2 regions of the Aquitalea aquatilis genome follow, and region 2 is predicted to be linked to the other one. Evidence: predicted binding sites of a transcription regulator. Region 2 holds the regulator's gene; the other holds the start of a gene.

Region 1 (7,562 bases), 1.1 Mb from region 2:
GTGGCCAGTGGCGGTCAACTCTGCCCTCATGCTGGGCATGGCCTTGCTGTTCAACAATGCCTTGCGCCGTGGCTATCCGCACCGTCCGCAGCCGGCGAGCAACGCGCACCACACGGCCGACCCCCTGCCCAGCCAGCGCCGTGCCATCAGCCAGCAGGATTTGCACCAGGCGCTGGCAGCGCATGGCGAAGTACTGGATATCAGTGAGGAAGATTTGCTCGCCATTTTGACGGCGGCAGAAGAACAGGCGCAGCAGCGCCGGCTGGGTGGCATTCATTGCGCCGACATCATGTCACGCGATGTGGTGAGCATAGGTGCACAGGCCAGCCTGCAAGAGGCCTGGGACAAGCTGGCGCATCACAAGATCAAGGCGCTGCCGGTCATCAGCCCCATGCAAACGCTGGTGGGCATTGTGTCACTGCATGATTTTTTCCTGCCGCGCCATGGGCAGGCAGCGCATCTGCCGGGCAGCACCGGCTGGGAAAGCAGTACGGTGGCCGACATCATGACCAGCCCGGTACGCCATGTTGCAGCCCTGCAGCCCATCACCGCCTTGAGCCAGGCTTTTTCCGATGGCGGCCTGCATCACATGCCGGTGGTGGATGCCGATGGCAAGCTGTGCGGCATCATCACCCAGTCCGACCTGATTGCCATTCTGCTGAAAAACTGACTCAGTCCGCCGAGCCCTGCAGGCGGTCGGCGTCCAGCAGCACGATTTCACGGCCATTGACTTCAATCAGCCCGCCCTCGCTCAGCTGGTGCAGCATGCGCGAGAAGGTTTCCGGCGTCAGGTTGAGGCGGGAGGCAATCAGGTTCTTGTTCACCGGCAGCGTCACTACCGGCAGTGGCCCGCGCTGCGGATCGACATTTTGCAGCAGATAGCCGGTCACCCGTTGCAATGAGTTTTCGATGGAATAGCGCTCCACATCGCGTACCAGACCATGCAGGCGCATGGCCAGGCCGGCCAGCAAGCGGCGGGCAAACGCGGCATCGCGTTCAATCGCCTGATAAATGGCTTCTGCTTCCACCTTCAGCAAAAAGCCGTCTTCCAGAAACTGTGCCATGACCGGACAGGGCCGCCCCAGAAACATCACCGCCTCGGCAAAGCTCTGCCCCGGATGAATGATTTCCATCACCTTTTCGCTGCCCTGCGCCGAGGAAAGGGCCAGCTTGACCCGGCCATACACCACCAGAAACATGCCATCGCAGGGGTCGCCCTTCTGGAACACGACCTGCCCCTTTCCCCCGCGTACTTCGTGGGTGAAAGGCACCAGCGCCTGGATCTGCGCTTCCGACAGTTCCTGAAACAAGGGCTGGTGACGCAAAAAAGAAGGGATATCAACTGTAGCCATGGTCATTTCCGTATGCCAAACCGGGTGGATAACAAGCGGCGCCATCTCCAGCCGGCCGATACCGCCCACGCTGGCGACTATAGGCCACTGGCCTTAAAGCCACCATGCGTAGTAAGCAGGGAGTGGGCTAGTTCTACCGGCGTAGTCCGGCCAGCAGGTGGCAGGCCGGAGCGAGGGCATCTATCTAATGGCTGGTGCCTTCCGAGCGGTTGACCTTGTTGAATACATTGTATTTGCCGATGGGCTTGGCCATGGGCAAGGCGGCCACTTCGCGCAGGGTTTGCGCATCCACCACGATCAGCTCGCCCGGATTTTCCATCACCGACACCAGCGCATAGCGGCCATCACGGGTGAATTCGACGTGGGCGGTAGTCTTGCCCGGTCGCAACACCAGCTGGCGCACCACGCTGAGCGTGCGCTTGTCGATGATGGACAGCGTGTCCTTGTGCGCGCTCATCATGGAATCGGCCCAGGCATAGGGCGTGTTTTCATGGCTGCGCAGGAAGAAGCCCGGCCCCGGCAGCTGCACTTCCTTGATCAGCTGCCAACTGTCCATGTCGACGAAACTGAGCTGGCCGCCCTTGAGATTGGGCGTGGCCATGATGCGGTGGCCATCGCGCTCGAAGCTGATGCCCGAGCCCAGGTGCGGCATGCCCAGCAGCGGCAGGTCGGCCACCTTGCTGCGCGCATCCAGGCTGATCACCTGCGCCTGGCCGCTGCGCGAGGCACCCAGCACATGGCGGTAGGACGGATCGAAGTAGAAGTCGTCCAGCACCATGGACAGCGGCGTCACCCGCGGGGTGAGGAAACCCGGCTGCGCCAGCGCCTCGCCCATTTTGTAGTCGTGCACCAGGCCGGGGTAAACCGGCTCGGCATGACGGTCGTAGCTGATTTCCCACAGCTCGGGCACATCTTTTAACGCCACCACAAAGCTGTGGCGCGGTGCGGCTTCGTAAACGGCGGATACCCGCGACGGGCGGCCGGCGGCATCACGCACGGCAATGGTCTTGACCGGGGCCAGACCGTGGGCATCCAGCAGCACCAGTGTCTGCGGCAGGGTGTTGCCGGCCAGAATCCAGTTGCCGTCATCCGATACCGCGATATTGCGGGTGTTCAGCCCCACGCGGATGTCCGCCACCACCTGCAAGCTGTACAGGTCGTACTGGGTCACCCAGCCATCGCGGCTGGAAAAATAGACAAAGCGGCCATCGGGCGAGAACTTGGGCCCGCCATGCACCGCATAGTGGCTGGCAAAACGGGTGATGGGCAGGAAGCGATCGCCATCCAGCACCGTGACATGGTGATCGCCCGCCTCCACCACCACAAACAGGTTGAGCGGATTAGCTGTGTATTGCGGCTTGGCCGGCAGGCTGGACAGTGCCACCGGCTGGCGGTGCGAGGCGCGCATGTCGGCCTCGCTCCAGCGCGGCGGCGTGGCCGGGGCGCTTTGCACATAGGCGGTGAGCTGGCTGATCTGCTCATCAGTGAGCTGGCCGGCAAAACCGGCCATCTGGGTGGCGGTGCGGCCCTGGCGGATGGTGTTGCTGATCTCGGCGGTTTTCAGCCGCTCCAGACTTTCCGGCAGCAAGGCCGGGCCCATGCCGCCCAGCCGGTCTGCCCCATGGCAGCTTTGGCAATGCTGGCCGTATAACTGCGCAGCCGGCGATGGCTCGGCTGCGGAGGCGGCATGGAGTGGCAGGCTGAGCGCCATGCCCAACAAGGCTAGCCAGCGTTTGATCATGCTGTCTCCTTCTGCCAGGGAGTGAGCGGTGCCAGCGCATGCACGCCGCTGGCGACGCCCACTTCTTCGTCGCTCAGATAACAGGCCGGGTCTGCCGCCCAGAAATTGCCGGTCAGCTCCCAGGCGCGCACCCGGGTATTGCCATTGCAGATGGCCAGATGCTGGCAGGCGGCACAGCGCCCTTCCACCGGCCGTGGCGACTGGCGCAGACCAGCCATCAGCGGGTGGGATTCATCCTGCCAGATGGCGGAAAACGGCCGCTGGCGCACATTGCCCAGTGTCACCTTCCACCACATGGTGTCCGGGTGCACATTGCCCAGATTGTCGATATTGGCCACGTTCACCCCGCTGGCGTTGCCCCCCCAGGCCAGCAGACGCTGACGCAGCTGCGCGGCCTGCTCCGGGTAATGGCGCGCGGCCCAGTGCAGCAGGTACACCGCATCGGCGTCGTTGTTGCCGGTGACGAAATCACGCGGCTTGCCAGCGCGGATGTGTTGCAGACAGGACTCGATCAGCAAGTCCATCGCCCAGCGGGTGCGCGGCTGGCGTGCGTCGTCGGCCCGGTGCTTGTTGCCGCGTCCGGCATAGTTGAGATGGGAGAAGTAGAATTTGTCGATGTCCTCCACCGCCAGCAGCTGCAATAGCGCCGGCAGGTCATCGGCATTGTCTTCGGTCATGGTGTAGCGCAGGCCCACCTTGAGGCCGGCATCGCGCGCCAGGCGCATGCCGCGCAAGGCCAGCTCGTAGCCACCGGCCAGGCGGCGGAAGCGGTCGTGGGTGGCACCGATGCCATCCAGGCTGACGCCGACATAGTCGAAACCGACCGCGGCCAGCGCAGCAATATTGTGCTCATCAATCAGCGTGCCATTGCTGGACAGGCCGACATAAAAACCCATGGCCTTGGCGCGGGCGGCCAGCTCGAAGATATCCGGCCGCAGCAGCGGCTCGCCACCGGACAGGATCAGCACCCGCACGCCAAAGGCATACAGATCGTCCATCACCGCACAGGCTTCGGCAGTGGACAGTTCGCCCAGGAAGTCTTTGTTGGCTGAGGTGGAATAACAATGCTGGCAGGTGAGATTACAACGGCGGATCAGGTTCCAGATCACCACCGGGCCGCTGGGTTTGCCACCGCGTGCGGGTGTGGCAGCCGGGTCCAGCAGGCTTTGCAGATAGGGTGTCAGGCGCAGCATGAAAGGCTCCGGCAAGGGTGACGGCAGACAGTGTGCGGGGACAAGCGGGCCATGCTCCTTGACCCGTATCAACGGGATGAAGCAAGACCGGCTAACAAACCGCTGCTGCGGCCTTGCGCCTGCTGGTCGTACAGCTTGTCCTAACTGCAGCGGCGCGCCTTGACCCTGCTGCTCTGCAAGGATTTATCAGCCGCACGGGCCTACACCCGCAGGCCGGATTTTTTCAGGATGCGGGTGGAAAACAGCAGCGCATGGCGACGGCAGGCCGGGCCCAGCAGTTGCAATAGTTGGCCCTGCTGCTCGCGCACCGCCCGGCGGCTGCCACCATGCACCATGGCAAACAGGTTGTACGGCCAGTGCGGCAGATGACGCGGGCGGCGATAGCAGTGGCTGACGCAATCAAGCTGCCCCAGCTGCTGGCCCAGTTCGTCGACCTGCTCGTCCGCCACATCGAACACCGCCATGCCGTTGGCGCGGTAGCCGATGGCGTAATGATTGGGCACCGCACCGATGCGGCGGATCACCCCCTGCTCCAGCATGCGGCCCATTCGGCTCAACACCTCCTGCTCTGGCAATTGCAGACTGTCGGCCAGCTGGCGGTAGGGCTGTTGCACCAGCGGCAGGCCGGCCTGGGTGGCGCGGATCAGCCGCCAGTCGTCTTCGTCAAGTTCCGGGTCCAGCTCCGGCACATGCTGGCTGTGGTCCACACTGGCGCGCCCGGCACTGGCCTGCCCCACCGCCGCCTGGCCGCCCACGGTAAAGCGCATGCCGACAAAGTATTCGCGCTGCTTGGGGAAGGCATGCACAGTGAGGCCGGTGAGCAGTTCGATGGCGCTGCAGGCGGCGGAAATCCCCGCCTGGCTGGCCGCGGCCAGCACAAACCACATATTGAGCTTGTGGGTGCGCTGATAATTGTGTGCCACCGCCGGCAGGCTGTTGACCGCCGCCGCCACCTCGTCGAAACGGGCCGGCGGCACCGCCAGTGCGGCCAGCACAAAGCAGCCGCCCATGCGCTCTATCTGGTAAAGCGGGCCAAAGCGGGTGAGTACCTGGCGCTGCAGCAGGCCATCCAGCCCCTGCAGCAAGGCCAGCTCGCTACAACCCAGCGCGGCAGCAGCGCCGGCAAAGGGCTGGCTGTCCAGCGGAAAGCCGCCTTGCAACTGGTTGACGATGCTGGTTTCCAGCGGGTTGAGCGTAGCCCGGCTATGCGTGATGGCCATAACAGGCTCCGCGTTGGGTGTAGCGTTTCAGGGAGGGCAACACGGCATGCGGATAAGGCTGCAGGCCATGGCGCTGGATGATCTGCCCCAGCGCAGCCTGCAGGCTGGCGGCATCGCTGGCGTGAATCATGCAGAACAGCTGGTAAGGCCAGTGCGGTGGCCGCGCCGGACGTTCGTAACACAGCGTCACCGCGGCCTCGCCAGCCAGTTGCCGGGCAATGCGCTCACGCGTGGCGGCATCGTCGATCTGCCACACACACATGGCATTGTGGCGATAGCCCAGCTCGGTATGGCGCAAGACTGCGCCAAAGCGCCGCAGCACGCCTTGCGCCTGCCAGTCCTGCAACTGCTGCAACACCTCCTGCTCGGTCAGGCCGCAGCCGCTGGCCAGCCGCTGGAACGGGCGCAATTGCAGCGGCAGCCCATCACGCAGGGCAGCCAGCAAGCGCTGCTGGCGCCAGTCCGGGCTGATGGGGTCTGGCAGACGCTGCGGCTGACGCACAGCAGTGCTGCCATCCAGCGCAAAACCCAGATCGATATGGTATTCACGCAGCAACGGCAGGTTCAGCGGCACCAGACCGGTGGCCAGACGGATGCGCGACAGCACCTCGGCCACGGCAGCGGCATCGCTGGCCGTCACCACGAACCACAGGTTGAAGTGATGGTCGCGCTGGTAGTTGTGGTTAACCTCGGCATGACTACTGACAAAGGCGGCCACGGCATCCAGCCGTTCCGCTGTCACGGCCAGCGCGGCCAGCGTGCTGCTGCCCACGGTATTGGGGGCAAACACCGCGCCCAGCCGTGACAGCAGGCCAGCCTGCCGGGCCGACTGCAGCAGTTGCAGCAGCTCGCTGGCCGTCCAGCCATCGCCCAGCAGGGCGGCCATGTCGGCAAAGGGCATGGCGCTGAGCGGAAACTGCTTCTGGCAACGGTCCAGGGCATGCAGGCTGCGCGGCGGCAGCGCGGTGGGGCTTGGCAGGTCTGGCATCACATCCCCATGCGGCTGGCGCGCCAGGTAAAGAAAATGCCGGACGGCTCCAGCGCCGGCAGCGTGCTGCGCGTAGTGAGCGTGGCGGTGTCGATCACCACCAGCTTGTTGTCGTCACGGCTGGACAGCCACACCGCATCGCCACGGGCGGTGAATTCCATGTGCAGGATGGCGCGGCCCGGTTGCAGGGTCTTGATCACCTGCCTGCTCGGCACATCAATCACCTGCAGCTTGTCATTGTCGGGAAAGGCAAAATTCACCCACACCCGGCGGCCGCCCGGTTCGGCCATCACGAATACCGGCTGGCCCAGCACCGGGACACTGCCTGCCTGCTTCCAGCTGCGGTTGTCGGCCACCAATACCTCGTGCTGGCCGATGGCGGGCAGGAAGGCGTAGTCGCCGGCAATCGACCAGCCACGCAAATGCGGCATCTTGTACACCGGCAGCGCCTGCCGGCCACGGCCATAGCCGCCCAGAATGCGCCGCACGCCAGCATCGGCATGCCAGCTATCGAACAAGGCCAGGCCATCTTCGCCATACAGGCCGGCAATGAAATAGCGGCCATCGCTGCTGGCCAGGCCGTCGTAAGGCTGCTTGCCGATGTGCTCGAAGCGCTGAACCTTGGGTGCCGTGGGCGTGCTGGCATCCAGCAGCCAGATTTCGCCACTGTCGTACAGGGCAAAGGCAAAGCGATTGCCCGGCATGTCGGCCAGACCCACCACCTTGGATTCGCCACCGCCAAAGGCCGCCGTGCTGATACTGGACAACAGCTGCAGGCTATCGGCATCAAACAGCTTCACCCCGCCGGGGCTGTAATTCTGCGCGGCGATCACCCGGCCATCGCTGGAAATGGCACCGCCTATGCTGTTGCTGGCCTGCTCCACGCGCTTGACCAGCCGGGCGGTAAGCAAATCCACCTTGCTGATGGCACCGTCGCGGCCAAACACATAGGCATAGCGGGCATCGCGCGAAAATACCACCGAGGCATGCGACAGATCACCCAGGCCCTGCACCCGCGCCAGCGACTGTTCATGCGTGTTGTCGACGATCTGCACGCTGCCGCTGGCC
Region 2 (7,562 bases):
ATGAAACAGGAAGTGGGCCAACTGGCGGCCCAGCATCCGGTACTGGCCAGCACGGTGTTTTATGAATGCCCGCAAGACACCGACCAGTTGGGCCAGGACTACCAGCGCGCCGGCCGCATCGATGCCGAGGCCATCCGTGAGCATGCCCTGCTGGCGGATGCCGACTACTACCTGTGCGGCCCGCAGGCCTTCATGCAACAGCAGCGCTCACAGCTGCGCGCCAGCGGTGTGGCAGCAACCCGCATCCACATGGAGGTATTCGGCTCCAACGCCATGGCCAGCGACTGATTGCCTGCTGCACGTGGTTTGCCGCAGCGCATTGTGAGGGTGGGCCGTGCGGAGTATCCTGCGCGGCACCGCCTTTACCCTTCTAGCCCATGCAACTGAACCGTTTTACCGATCTGGCATTGCGCGTGTTGATGTACCTGACACATCGCGATCGCGAACAGGCCGTTACCATCAGCGAAATCGCCGAGCGCTTTGCAATATCGCGCAACCATCTGGTCAAGGTGGTGCATTTCATGGGACAGCAAGGCTGGCTGCTGACCAGTCGTGGCAAGGGCGGAGGCCTGGCACTGGCCCAGCCACCGGAGCATTACCAGCTGGGTGGCATCATCCGCATTCTGGAGGGCAATACCGCCCTGATCGACTGTGCCACGCCCCCTTGCGCATTGCGCCAGGATTGCCGTCTCAAGTCGGCGCTGGATGTCGGCCTACAAGCCTTTTTCACCGTGCTGGATGGTTATACCCTGCGCGATATCGTCGCCAGCCCCACCGGCGAGGCGATTATCCGGCTGCATCGGCAGCAAAAACCCTTCCCCTTGCCGGACAACGCCACGGAAGGTTGATCCAAGCACGGCAAACTGTTGTAAAAAACCATCACTTTTCAAACAAAAAGCCCGCAGCAAGCGGGCTTTTTTTCGCGGTTTTTTTCAGGGTTTTCCCTTGGAAAAAACAGCACTGCGGGTGTCAAATCGTCTTGGAATAACGCGCCTTGGTTTCACGCTCGCGCAAGTGGCGGTCGAACAGCATGGCGATATTGCGGATCAGGAAGCGGCCTTTCGGCTCCACCATCAGGAAATCACCGTCAAAAGTCAGCAAGCCCAGCTTGTGATATTCGCGGATGGCCGGCAGTTCCTCAGCAAAATATTCAGCGAAATTGATGCCATGCACCTGCTCGATGGCCTCCACCGACAGCGAGAAGCGGCACATCAGCGCCTGGATGATGCCACGGCGCAGGATGTCGTCCTGATCCAGCACCATGCCGCGCATCACCGGCAAACGGCCCTCATCCAGCGCGGCGTAATAGCTGTCCAGGTCCTTCTCATTCTGGCTGTAACAGGGGCCGACCTTGCCGATGGACGAGACACCAAGACCGATCATGTCGCAGTCGGCATGGGTGGAATAGCCCTGGAAATTGCGCTGCAGGCGGGCCTGGCGCAAGGCGATGGCCAGGTCGTCTTCCGGCTTGGCAAAGTGGTCCATACCGATAAATACATAGCCGGCATCCGCCAGGCTTTTTACCGCATCCTGCAGGATATCCAGCTTGGTGCTGGCCGTCGGCAGATCCGCTTCGTTGATGCGCCGCTGCGGCATGAACACCGTGGGCAAATGAGCATAGTTGTACAGCGCCAGCCGGTCCGGACTGATGGCAATCACCTTGTCCAGCGTGGCTTTCAGCGATGCGCGCGTCTGCAGCGGCAGGCCGTAGATCAGGTCGACACTGACCGACTTGAAACCCGCTTCGCGGGCGGCATCGATCACTTCCAGCGTCTCGGCTTCGCTCTGCACGCGATTAACCGCCTGCTGCACCTGCGGGTCGAAATCCTGGATGCCCACGCTCATGCGGTTAAAGCCCAGACCTGCCAGATGGTGCACGGTCTCGCGACCCACCTTGCGCGGATCGATCTCGATGGAATATTCTCCCTCCGGCAAAAATTCGAAGTGAGTGCGCAGCATGCCCATCAGCCGGTCCAGCTGTTCATCGGACAGGAAGGTGGGCGTACCACCACCAAAATGCAGCTGGATCAGCTTTTCGCGACAGCCCAGTGAGGCGGCCACCAGCTTGATCTCTTTTTCCAGATAGTCGAGGTAGCGATCAGCGCGGCTTTTGTCTTTGGTGATGATCTTGTTGCAGCCGCAGTAGTAACATACCGTGTTGCAGAACGGTATATGAACGTACAATGATATTGCGTTCTGATGCATGCCAAGGTGGCGTTGCTTCAGCCAGTGTTTATAGTCCTTCTCGCCAAACGCCGGCGTAAAGCGGTCGGCCGTCGGGTAAGAAGTGTATCTTGGGCCAGAGCCATCAAGACGTTCGATCAACGCTCGGTCGAACTCACAGTGGGTGGGCGAAAACGGATGGGTGGTGTGCATGTCGTCGGGTATTGATAGTCAAACGTCAGGTGGACTGGTAAATTTGCGGAAAACGTGTGAATTCCGCTTTGACAAGGGTCAAGCTTCTTTACAGGGTTGTACAAAACACTCGATGTCTGACCAAAACCAACACACTATTCACGCACTGAAGGTGTCCTGCTCCAACTGCAGCCTGCGCGAACTCTGCCTGCCCATCGGGTTGAACCGCGACGAAATGACGCAGCTGGACGCCGTGATCCGTCAGAGCCGCCGCCTCAAGCGCGGCGAGTACCTGTTCCGCAGCGGCGAGGGCTTCAAGTCCCTGTTCGCAGTGCGTACTGGTTTCTTCAAAACCAGCGTCGCCAGCCAGGACGGTCGCGAACAGGTCACCGGCTTTTTGATGTCCGGCGAACTGATGGGCCTCGATGGCATTTCTTCCAATGTGCATGGCTGCGACGCCATCGCCCTGGAAGACAGCGAAGTCTGCGAGCTGCCCTTCAATCGCATGGAAAGCCTGGGGCGCGATATTCCCAGCCTGCAGCACCACTTTTTCCGGCTGATGAGCCGCGAAATCGTGCGCGATCAGAACGTCATGCTGCTCCTGGGCAATATGAAAGCGGAAGAACGCCTGGCGGCCTTCCTGCTCAACCTGTCGCAGCGTCTGTCCACACGCGGCTTTGCTGCCAATGACTTCATCCTACGCATGAGCCGTGAGGAAATCGGCAGCTTCCTCGGCCTGAAACTGGAAACGGTCAGCCGTACGCTGTCCAAGTTCCAGCAGCAGGGCTGGCTGAGTGTCGATCACAAGCACATCCAGCTGATCAAGGCCGACGCACTGAAAGACCTGATTGCCGGCTGCACCCACGCCAACGGCGTCTGAAGCAGCAGCCAACCAGAAACACCGCAGCCCTGCTTGCCGGCAGCCTGCGGTGTTTTTGCATCTTGCGCATTACTGGCACGGCCGACCATTCGTCTGAAGACCTAGTCCGGTCGGCTAAGCCGCCCGCCCTGCCCTACCAGCGCCCCACCAGCATGCCTGCGGCCAGCATCTCGCCCCGCTCCATGGCCTGCTCCCGATGCTGCGGCAATATCTCGCCCTGCGCCAGCAAGGGCGGCAAGACTTCCTTCCAGCCATAACCGCAGGCAATGCGGCGCATGGCCTGGATCGCTCCCAGACCATCCGTACCTGCCGACACCAGCATCAGATAGGGCAGACCCTCGGTCTTCCCCTGTGCCGGGTAATAGGTGCGATCAAAAAAATCCTTCACTTTACCCGCCATATAGCCAAAGTTCTCCGGCGTTGCCAGCACGATGGCATCAGCAGCCAGCAAATCATCCAGTCCTGCCTCCGCGGCTGGCAGGCGGCTGATGTGGAGTTCTGCGCACAGCGGCAACAGCGGCTGACAGAAGGCATCGATCAATTGCAAGGTGTGGCCAGTCTGGCTGGCGTAGATAATCAACAACCGTTTCATGGAGCGGGCCTGCCATCAATAGTGGCCAGCAAGGCCTGTAATCGGTCCTGCTGCGGCCAGCCCGGCGGCACCACAAAGCCGCGAGCCACTTCCTCCCAGTAACCATCCCCCACCGGCAGCAATTCGGCCACCAGCTGTGGTACCGCCGCCTGCAACAGCTCTTGGCGCAGGCTATCCTGCTCACGCACCATGCCCTGCTCTACCCGCGCCGGGGCCAGCCAGCCCAGCCGCGATAGCCATATCCAGCGCCCTCCGCTGGAAAAGCTTGGCCAGGGCTGCTGCAAAGGACTGATCCAGCCTTGCAGTTGCTCCGGCGCCAATGGCGCAGCCGGGACAGCTGGCGTACCGGCATAGAAGAACCAGCCGGCCAGCCGCGCGGCACTGGCACAGCCGGCAAAACCGGGCGGCAAGACACGGGCCGCCGCAGGATGACGGGCCAGTTGCAGTTGTTCCTGTAATTTGGCGGCCTTGAGCGGCCAGGCGTCGCGCAGGCTGGGACCGACCAGAGTGTCCGCGCCATGTCCCAGCTGCAGATAGAATTTGCTGGCGGTTTCCACGTGCAGTGGCACACCATCCAGCCGGATCAGGAAATCGAATTCGCCGATGGTGCGGCCACCGGCCTCACGCACCGGCACATTGGCCGCCACCAGTTCGATATGCGGAGCCAGCTGGAACCAGAAAGCCAGCAGGCGTTCGGCATAGTGGCCAAGCCGCTGGCAAGGCTGTTGCGCCAGCCAGTGTGAGAGCGGTGCCGGATTTTCCTCCAGCTCCGCCAGCAAGGCATGGCCCTGTGGGCCCAGCAACTGCGCGGGCGACAGATTGCGGCCACTATCCCAGGGCGCAGGAGAGGTCAGCAGAAAAGCCAGATCACGCAGCGCCGGCTGCGTGTAAGGGAGATGAAAGCCGCGCTCAGGCCTCGCCGTCGTGCTCATGGCCATCTGCCACGCGCTGGATCTGTTTCATCAGGCCACGCAGGATATCGACCTCGTCACGCAACATGCCGGAGCGATTGAATAGCGCACGCATGCGGCGCATCAGGCGTTCGCTGTTGCGGCGACGGTAATAGCCGATGGCACCCATGGTCTGGTCCAGATGCTGGCAGAAGCCTTCCACCTCGCCGAGGCTGGCGGTTTCGCTCTCCGGCCGCAGGTACTCCACATCGACCTCGGTATGGCTGAACAGCTCGTAGGTCATCACCTGCACTGCCATCGCCAGATTGAGCGAGAAGTAATCCGGATTACCCGGAATGGTCACCAGGCGGTTGCACTGTTCAACTTCCTCGATAGACAGACCGAAGGTTTCATTACCGAACACCAGCGCCACCTGTTCGCCGTCACGCGCCCGTGCCACCAGCTCCGGCGTGGTTTCACGCGGGGTGGACAGCGGGGTGGTCAGCTCGCGGCGGCGGCTGGTCAGTGCACAGGCCACGGTGACATCGCTCAGGGCCTCGGCCAGGCTGGACACCACGGTTGCACTCTCCAGCACATCCACCGCACCGGAAGCCAGGGCATTGGCTTCATCACTGGGAAACACCTTGGGCTCCACCAGATACAGCCGGGTCAGGCCCATGGTTTTCATGGCCCGGGCAGCCGAGCCGATATTGCCCGGATGGTTGGGCCGGGCCAACACCACACGAATGTTTTTCAGAAAATCAGGTACTTGGGGTTTATTCATCAGCGGTTTCACATTAAAATAGCGGGCATATCAAAAAGCCCGCGCACTCGCGTCGGCTTTTTTTGTTCCTTAACCCAGATTGTTACCGTCAGATGTCGAGCCGTGTTGGCTGACATCTGCTATCCGTTCTAGAGGCCGTCAATGCATCCGATGCTCAATATCGCGGTTAAAGCCGCTCGCCGTGCTGGCAGTGTTGTCCAGCGCGCGTCGCTTAACCTCGATACCATTCGCGTAGAAAAGAAAAAGCACAATGACTTTGTGACCGATGTGGACCGCGCTGCCGAGCAGGCCATCGTCGACATGATTCTTGAGGCGTACCCCAAGCACGCCATTCTAGCAGAAGAGTCCGGCGCGAAAGGCGTGGGCTCCTCCGAATTCGAGTGGATCATCGACCCCATCGACGGCACCACCAACTTCCTGCACGGCCATCAGCAATACGCCATTTCCATCGCCCTGGCACACAAGGGTCAGATACAGCAGGCCGTGGTGTACGACCCCAGCCGTAACGACCTGTTCACCGCCAGCCGTGGCGTGGGTGCCTTCCTGAATGACCGCCGTATCCGTGTGTCCAAGCGCTTCATGATGAATGAATGCGTGATCGCCACCGGCTTCCCGGTTTCCGACCAAAGCTATATCGACCAGTACCTGGGCATGCTCAAGGATGTGCTGGGCAAGACTGCCGGCGTCCGTCGCGAAGGCGCAGCCTCGCTCGACCTGTGTAATGTAGCCTGCGGCCGTGTTGATGGTTTCTGGGAACTGAACCTGAAGCCGTGGGACATCGCTGCCGGCAGCCTGATCGTGCAAGAGGCAGGTGGCATTGTGACCGACCTGACCGGCGAACAGGAATGGCTGGAATCCGGCGACATCGTGGCCGCCAACCCCAAGGTGCTGGCCCAGTTGCTGGCCACCATTGCGCCGCACCTGAACAAGTAATCAGGCAGTTGCACAGCATGACAACGGCAGCCCGCGGGCTGCCGTTTTTTATTGTCCGCTCGCCGGTCGCTATTCGTGCATCACCACCTCGACGGCTGGAGCAGCGGCAGCAGCCTGGCGCGGCTTGAGCAGCAGCAACAAGGGCAGCATGGCCAGAAAGCTGTAAGTAATCAGCCAGTACACATCGACAATCGACACCATCAGCGCCTGACGCTGCAACTCGGCCGCCAACTGCACGGCGGCAGTGCTGTCCAAGCTGGTTTTGCCCATGCGCGCCAGATAGTCGCTCAGCCACGGGTTATACAGATTGAACTGCCCCACCATGGCATTCCAGGCCGACTGCTCACCGCGCGAATAGGCCGTGCTGACAATGGCAATGCCCACCGAGGAACCCATGGTGCGCAACAGGCTGAACAGCCCCGCAGCCTCGGCCGACAAGCGTGCCGGCAAGGTGGACATGGCCATGGCCGATAGCGGCACATAGATCATGCCCAGGCCAAAGCCTTGCAGCAGCACCGGCCAGGCAAACCAGAATGGGCTGGTATCCAGATTGTAGTGAGTACAGACCCAGGTGCCGCAGGCACCGATCAGCAAACCGCTGCCAATCAGATAGCGTGAATCCACCCTGCCGATCAGCCGGCCCACGATCATCATGCTGACCAGACTGGCGATGCCGCGCGGCGCCATGATCAGGCCGGTATCCATGGTGGGATAGTGAAACAGCCCTTCCAGCATGATGGGCTGGATCACCATGGCCCCGTACATGGACAGGCCCAGCGCGGCGATGACGATGCTGGCCGCGACAAAGTTGCGGTCCTTGAACATGTGCAGGTCGAATAGCGGGTGCGCCTCGCTGGACAGCCCACGCCAGATGAAGCCCACCGCGCCCACTATCGCCAGCAAGGCTGCGGTGACAATACCGCCACTGGAGAACCAGTCATCGCCGTTACCCCGGTCCAGCACATACTGGATGCCGCCAATGGCCAGCGAAATCATCATCAGGCCCAGCCAGTCTATGCCACGCTCACGCCGTGGCGTATCCGGCACCTGCCGCGCCAGCAACAAGGACAGCAGCCCCACCGGCAGATTGATGAAGAAGGTCCAGCGCCAGTCGAACATATCGGTCAG

What was found. The regulator FNR, encoded in region 2, switches genes on or off when oxygen is low (the NO sensors DNR and NnrR bind a similar motif). The targets are predictions, from matches to a motif close to TTGATNNNNATCAA.
Region 1: a site for FNR is predicted at 4,345-4,358, ahead of nirJ (heme d1 biosynthesis radical SAM protein NirJ). Genes of this name have one in related genera too.

What each region holds. Positions count from the first base shown of each region.
Region 1 covers NZ_CP039731.1:3,697,848-3,705,409, forward strand. Annotated here, with positions in the region: gene FAZ30_RS17285 (HPP family protein) at 1-670, shown strand, start outside; gene FAZ30_RS17290 (Crp/Fnr family transcriptional regulator) at 672-1,352, opposite strand; gene FAZ30_RS17295 (cytochrome D1 domain-containing protein) at 1,537-3,093, opposite strand; gene nirJ (heme d1 biosynthesis radical SAM protein NirJ) at 3,090-4,286, opposite strand; gene ahbB (siroheme decarboxylase subunit beta) at 4,487-5,506, opposite strand; gene ahbB (siroheme decarboxylase subunit beta) at 5,490-6,494, opposite strand; gene FAZ30_RS17315 (cytochrome D1 domain-containing protein) at 6,494-7,562, opposite strand, start outside.
Region 2 covers NZ_CP039731.1:418,070-425,631, forward strand. Annotated here, with positions in the region: gene hmpA (NO-inducible flavohemoprotein) at 1-288, shown strand, start outside; gene FAZ30_RS01980 (RrF2 family transcriptional regulator) at 378-848, shown strand; gene hemN (oxygen-independent coproporphyrinogen III oxidase) at 970-2,376, opposite strand; gene fnr (fumarate/nitrate reduction transcriptional regulator Fnr) at 2,489-3,235, shown strand; gene FAZ30_RS01995 (flavodoxin family protein) at 3,369-3,827, opposite strand; gene FAZ30_RS02000 (DUF1853 family protein) at 3,824-4,759, opposite strand; gene FAZ30_RS02005 (RNA methyltransferase) at 4,737-5,501, opposite strand; gene FAZ30_RS02010 (inositol monophosphatase family protein) at 5,643-6,434, shown strand; gene FAZ30_RS02015 (DHA2 family efflux MFS transporter permease subunit) at 6,504-7,562, opposite strand, start outside.